2 regions of the Dickeya lacustris genome follow, and region 2 is predicted to be linked to the other one. Evidence: predicted binding sites of a transcription regulator. Region 2 holds the regulator's gene; the other holds the start of a gene.
What was found. The regulator PhoB, encoded in region 2, activates phosphate uptake and scavenging genes when phosphate is short. The targets are predictions, from matches to a motif close to CTGTCATAAAACTGNCNNAT.
Positions count from the first base shown of each region.

Region 1: a site for PhoB is predicted at 1,633-1,652, ahead of glpT (glycerol-3-phosphate transporter). Genes of this name have one in related genera too.

Region 1 covers NZ_CP114280.1:2,869,627-2,873,037, forward strand. Annotated here, with positions in the region: gene glpT (glycerol-3-phosphate transporter) at 203-1,552, opposite strand; gene glpA (anaerobic glycerol-3-phosphate dehydrogenase subunit A) at 1,861-3,411, shown strand, end outside.
Region 2 covers NZ_CP114280.1:3,754,355-3,757,765, forward strand. Annotated here, with positions in the region: gene sbcD (exonuclease subunit SbcD) at 1-1,210, opposite strand, end outside; gene phoB (phosphate response regulator transcription factor PhoB) at 1,599-2,288, shown strand; gene phoR (phosphate regulon sensor histidine kinase PhoR) at 2,316-3,411, shown strand, end outside.

The DNA.
Region 1 (3,411 bases), 880 kb from region 2:
TGGAAGGAAGTCTGTGCTGTGTCAGGCAAAACCGGGTGGTGAAAGCGTGATTGTTATAATCAATAGATTGTTGTAATCAATAGGCTTTTGTGAGCAATAGGCTTTTGTAAGCAATAGATTTTTGTGATCAATAGCGTATAGCTTGAATCAGCGAGGGCTCGCTAAGGCCCACCGGTGCGACGGCACCGGTGGGATGACAGAATCAGGCGCGTTTTGCCAGTTCTGCTTTATGTTTTGTTTCATTAATCATGGTCAGTACCAGCAGGATAACTGACAGCACACCACCGCCAATCATCACCATAAAACCGCCGTTCCAGCCAAAATAGTCAACGGTGTAGCCGACAATGGCACTTGCCGCAACCGAACCACCGAGATAACCGAACAGGCCGGTGAAACCAGCGGCTGTCCCTGCGGCTTTCTTCGGTGCCAGTTCCAGAGCGTGCAGACCAATCAGCATGACCGGGCCGTAGATCAAAAAGCCGATGACAATCATACAAGCCATATCTACGCCGGGGTTGCCCGCCGGGTTCATCCAGTACACCACGGTGGCGATAGTCACCAGCGCCATGAAGAACACGCCTGTTGCACCACGGTTGCCTTTGAACACTTTGTCAGACATCCAGCCGCACAGCAGCGTACCCGGAATACCGGCGTACTCGTACAGGAAATAGGCCCAGGAGGATTTATCCAGTGCGAAGTGTTTGACTTCTTTGAGGTAAGTCGGCGACCAGTCGAGAATGCCATAGCGCAGCAAGTACACGAACACGTTAGCAACGGCGATATACCACAGCAGCTTGTTCGGGAAAATGTACTGCATGAAAATTTCTTTGGCGGTTAACTCCTGCTCGGCCTTTTCGTCATAATCCGGCGGGTAGTCGTTTTTATACTCTTCAATCGGCGGCAGGCCGCAAGACTGCGGGGTGTCGCGCATCATGGCGAAGGCGAACAGTGCCACCAGAATGGCCCCAAAAGCAGGCATATACAGCGCGGCTTTCCAGTCGTTGAACCACGCCATCCCCAGCAGGAACAGCAGTGGGGGAATACCGCCGCCGACGTTGTGAGCACAGTTCCAGATAGACACGATACCGCCACGCTCTTTCTGTGACCACCAGTGCACCATGGTACGGCCACACGGCGGCCAACCCATACCCTGGAACCAGCCACAGATAAACAGCAGGCAGAACATCACCATAATGCTGGACGTCGCCCACGGCACAAAGCCCATCAGCAACATGACCGCTGCCGCCAGAATCAGGCCTGCGGGTAAGAACACCCGTGGGTTGGAGCGGTCAGAGACCGCGCCCATGATGAACTTGGAAAACCCGTAAGCGATGGAGATGCCGGACAGCGCAAAACCGAGATCGCCACGAGAGAAACCTTGTTCAACCAGAAAAGGCATTGCCAGAGCAAAGTTTTTTCTGACCAGATAGTAAGCAGCGTAGCCGAAAAAGATACCCAGAAATATTTGCAGGCGTAAACGGCGATAGAGTGGATCGACCTGGTGCTCTGCCACTCGCGGCTGATGCGCCGCAGGCTTAAAAATACTCAGCATAAAAATCCCCGATAGTTATTTTCTATAACGCGCGTAAGCGTATCGAATGTGCGCAGTCTTTGATGTGAGTTAACGCGCAACTGTTACACTTTTATGACGAAGTACGTCATTTTGAGCTCTAAATAACATAATTGAAATAATCATTTTTCAAATTAAGGTGATTTAAGTCACATTTCTATTTTTGTTAGCGCAATTTGTTTTCGTTTTTTGAGTGTTTTTGTTCTTTATCAATCATTGTTGTGTGGGTTTATGTCTTACTTTGCCTCAATATCCCAATATGGGCGCGATCCAACCGAGGTAAAACAGATATGGCTAACGCAGGCTTACGGCGGGAAACCGATGTCGTCATTATTGGCGGCGGTGCAACCGGGGCAGGGACGGCGCGCGATTGCGCGCTGCGTGGCCTGCGCTGCTTGCTGCTGGAGCGGCATGACATTGCCACCGGAGCAACCGGGCGTAACCACGGGTTGCTGCACAGCGGTGCGCGCTATGCCGTGACGGATAGCGAGTCGGCCCGTGAGTGTATTGAAGAGAACCGTATTCTGCGCCGCATTGCTCGCCACTGTATAGAACCCAGCGATGGGCTGTTTTTAACGCTACCGCAAGACTCCCTTGAGTATCAGGCGCAGTTTATCGATGCCTGCCGACAGGCGGGAATTGATGCGCAGGCCATGGAGCCACAGGAAGCGCTACGCTTTGAACCGGCGGCCAACCCGGATTTAATCGGGGCCGTCAGGGTGCCGGATGGCACGGTAGACCCCTTCAGACTCACGGCTGCCAACATGGTTGATGCCTGTGAACATGGCGCAGAAGTCTTAACCTATCATGAGGTTATTGGGCTGATTCGTCAGGGCTGTCGTGTCGTCGGTGTGCGCGTTTTCGACCATAAACGCAAAATCGCCAGTGAAATTTACGCGCAGGTGGTTGTCAACGCGGGCGGTATTTGGGGTCAGCGCATTGCCGAATACGCCGATTTGAGCGTGCGGATGTTTCCGGCCAAAGGCGCATTGTTAATTCTGGGTCATCGCATCAATAACCGGGTGATTAACCGCTGCCGCAAACCGGCTGATGCCGACATTCTGGTGCCGGGCGATACCATTTCACTGATTGGCACCACCTCGACGCGTATCGACTATGACCAGATAGACAACATGCAGGTGACGCCGCAAGAGGTCGATACCCTGATTCGTGAAGGCAGCCTGCTGGCTCCGCAATTGGCGCAGACCCGCATTTTACGCGCCTACGCCGGGGTTCGTCCGCTGGTCGCCAGTGACAACGACCCCTCCGGGCGCAGCGTCAGCCGGGGGATTGTGCTGCTGGATCATGCCAGCCGTGACGGGCTGGAAGGGTTTGTCACCATCACCGGCGGCAAACTGATGACTTACCGCCTGATGGCCGAATGGGTGACAGATAAAGTCTGCGAAAAGCTGGGCCATCGTGCCTCGTGTACCACCGCGTCAACACCGTTGCCCGGCTCAGAGTCGCAGCCGGAAGATAAGCCCCAGGCCGCTTCGCCGCTCTCTGCGCCGTTGCGGGGGTCAGCGATTTACCGCCACGGGCAGCGCGCCGCCACGCTGGTTTCCGGCCAGCGCGTCGATAGCAGCCTGGTGTGTGAGTGTGAGGCGGTGACGGCTGGCGAAGTGCGCTATGCCGTCGAGTCGCTTCAGGTCAACAACCTGACCGATTTACGTCGTCGCACCCGTGTAGGCATGGGCACTTGTCAGGGCGAGCTGTGCGCGTGCCGTGCCGCAGGGTTACTTTGCCGCCTGGGGCAATCCACCCCGCAGCAGGCCATTTCGCAACTCAGCCAGTTCCTTAATGAACGCTGGAAAGGGATGCGCCCGATAGCCTGGGGCAAC
Region 2 (3,411 bases):
GTTCATCGACGTCCCGCACAATTTTGCCAAATAGGGTGCGCAACCGCTGCCGACGCGCGTCATCAAGTTCCGTTTCTTGCGCCAGCCGCCGCTCGAAAACCTCGGTCGGTTGCAGTTCATCGAGCGTTTCGGTGTCGAGCTGTACCAGCATTTGTTGCTGTTGTTCTCGCGCCCGGCGCAGCAGCAGGACATCCACATTCAGCGAGGCGGTTAGCGATTGAATGTGTTGCTGCATGTCGCTGAGGTAATCCTGGGTGGTGATTTCGATATCCAGCCAGACGGGTTTCTCGCCCTGATAGTCGCGAAAACCGGCCAATCGACGCTCGATTTCCGCCAGATTGCCCTTCACCAGTTGCATCGGCTGTTCTGCGGGGATAACCAGGGTACTGACATCCTGTAATTTCCCTTGGTCAAAATGCACCAGATAGACAGACTTTTCGTGATTGAGTTCATCAAAGCTGAGGGCGATAGGGGCACCGCTGTAACGAATATGCTCACATTGCGCCACGCGTTGTGGCCGGTGAATATGGCCAAGAGCAATATAATCGGCAGGGGGAAACGCCTGTGCCGGGAACGCATCCAGCGTACCAATATAAATATCGCGTACCGAGTCCGAGGTAGCCACGCCAACGGTCGTGAGGTGCCCGGTCATAACAATCGGCAGATGTTCCCCAAGCGTGGTGCGTAATGTGCAGGCATGCTGATAACAGGCTTGATAATGGCTGGCGATGGCCTCTTGTAATGCTTGCTGCTTTTGCTCGCCGGATTGCCCGGCTTTACTGGTAAAAAGCTCGCGGGCGCGCAAAAACGGTATGGCGCACAAAATCGCGCCGGGTTCGCCGTTGCGGTTATTCAGCACCAGAATGTGTTCTTCAATATCGCCATCAAAACCGGCGATGACCCGGGTATTGAGACAGGCGAGCAGCGAACGGGATTCATTGAGCGTAGCAACGGAGTCGTGATTACCGCCGGTAACAATCAACTGACAGCCGGTAGGCTGAAGGGCCACGACGAACTGGTTATACATCTCACGGGCGTAACTGGGCGGTGTACCGTTATCGAACACATCGCCTGCTACTATTAATGCGTCGGCCTGATGCGTTTCTACCTGACAAACCAGCCAGTGCAGAAAAGCCTGATGTTCAGCTGCGCGGCTGCGGGTGTAAAAGTACTGACCAAGATGCCAGTCAGACGTATGAATAATTCGCATGTGACTCCCTGCAGGTGAGTACAAACCACGCCTTAATTGCTACCGACACCGGCGAGCAATAAGGCGTTACGACAGTTTCTGTAACAATATTGTTGTTACGATATTGTTGTTACGGCGTCATGGTTTTTTCGGTGCGGCTGAAAACACCGCACGAGAGGCCGTGTCTTTATCATCGGCGATTATAGGCAGTCAGTTTAGGCCGTGTCCCCTAATATCTTGTTTGGATAGGGAGGATTTGCCCGCTTTGCGAGCGACTTTCCATGTTTTACATCGGGGAAACGGGCGAGAGTCGTGCGCAGTATGTGGCCGGATTTTTCATAAATCTGTCATAAAACTGACGCATAATGCACACCGCACGCTAACCGTGACGATTAACGGCAGGATTGATATGGCAAGACGTATTTTGGTGGTGGAGGATGAAGCGCCGATCCGTGAGATGGTGTGCTTTGTGTTGGAGCAGAACGGCTATCAGCCCGTTGAAGCCGAGGATTATGACAGTGCCGTCACCCGGCTGACCGAACCGTACCCTGAACTGGTGTTGCTCGATTGGATGCTACCCGGTGGTTCTGGCCTGCAATTTATCAAGCACATGAAACGTGAAGCATTGACCCGCGATATTCCGGTGATGATGCTGACGGCACGTGGTGAAGAAGAGGATAGAGTGCGTGGGCTGGAGGTGGGTGCGGATGACTATATCACCAAACCTTTTTCTCCCAAGGAGCTCGTCGCGCGCATCAAAGCCGTCATGCGCCGCATTTCGCCTATGGCGGTGGAAGAGGTGATTGAAATGCGAGGGCTGAGTCTTGACCCTTCCTCGCACCGAGTGACCACGCCAGAACATGCGTTAGACATGGGGCCAACTGAGTTCAAGTTGCTGCACTTTTTTATGACACATCCAGAACGGGTATACAGCCGTGAACAGTTGCTCAATCACGTTTGGGGCACTAACGTGTATGTAGAAGATCGTACTGTTGATGTGCATATCCGCCGTCTGCGCAAAGCGCTGGAAACCAGCGGGCATGACAAGATGGTACAAACTGTTCGGGGTACCGGATACCGTTTCTCAACGCGTTATTAGTCGCGTCTTTGCTGGAGAACGTCGGTCGTGCTAGAGCGTTTATCCTGGAAAAAGCTGGCGCTGGAGCTGGCTTTTTTTTGTTTTCCCGGTCTGTTGTTAGGGCTGTTTATCGGCTATCTACCCTGGTTTTTACTGGCCTCGGTGGTGTGTGCCTTGTGCTGGAACTTTTATAACCAATTGCGCTTGTCCTACTGGTTATGGGTGGATCGCAGCATGACGCCGCCGCCAGGTCGCTGGAGCTGGGAGCCACTCTTTTATGGTCTTTACCAAATGCAACTGCGTAATCGGCGGCGGCGGCGGGAGCTGGCGTTATTGATAAAACGTTTTCGCAGTGGCGCTGAGTCATTACCCGATGCGGTGGTCATCACCACAGAAGAGGGCAGTATCATTTGGTGTAATCGACTGGCACAGCACCTGCTCGGGTTTCGTTGGCCGGAAGATAATGGCCAGAATATCCTTAATTTGCTGCGTTATCCCGAATTTACCCAGTACATGCAACAACAGGATTTTAGCCGCCCCCTCACCTTAACGTTGAAAAATTCGCACCACGTCGAGTTTCGTGTGATGCCCTATTCTGAGGGGCAGTTGCTGATGGTAGCGCGCGATGTGACGCAGATGCACCAATTGGAAGGCGCACGGCGTAATTTTTTTGCGAATGTCAGCCATGAGTTACGAACGCCGCTTACCGTCTTGCAGGGGTATCTGGAAATGATGAGCGATGAATCGCTCGATGGCGCGTTGCAAGCCAAAGCGCTGCATACGATGCAAGAGCAAACCCGCCGTATGGATGGGCTGGTGCGCCAGTTGCTTACGCTATCGCGTATCGAAGCGGCGTCGTCAATTGATCTGAATGAAAAGGTCGATATCCCCCTGATGCTGCGCTTGCTCAAGCGCGAGGCTGAAACGCTCAGTCAGGGACGGCATGAAATTGTGTTTCGTGTAAACGAACAGCTGCAAGTGTTTGGTAATGAAGAGCAGTTGCGCAGTGCGGTATCTAATTTGGTGTATAACGCGGTGAACCATACCCCGCCGGGCACGCGTATTGAGGTGTGCTGGCAGCAAACGCCACAGGGCGCTGAGTTTCAGGTAAGCGATAACGGGCCTGGCATTGCCCCAGAGCATA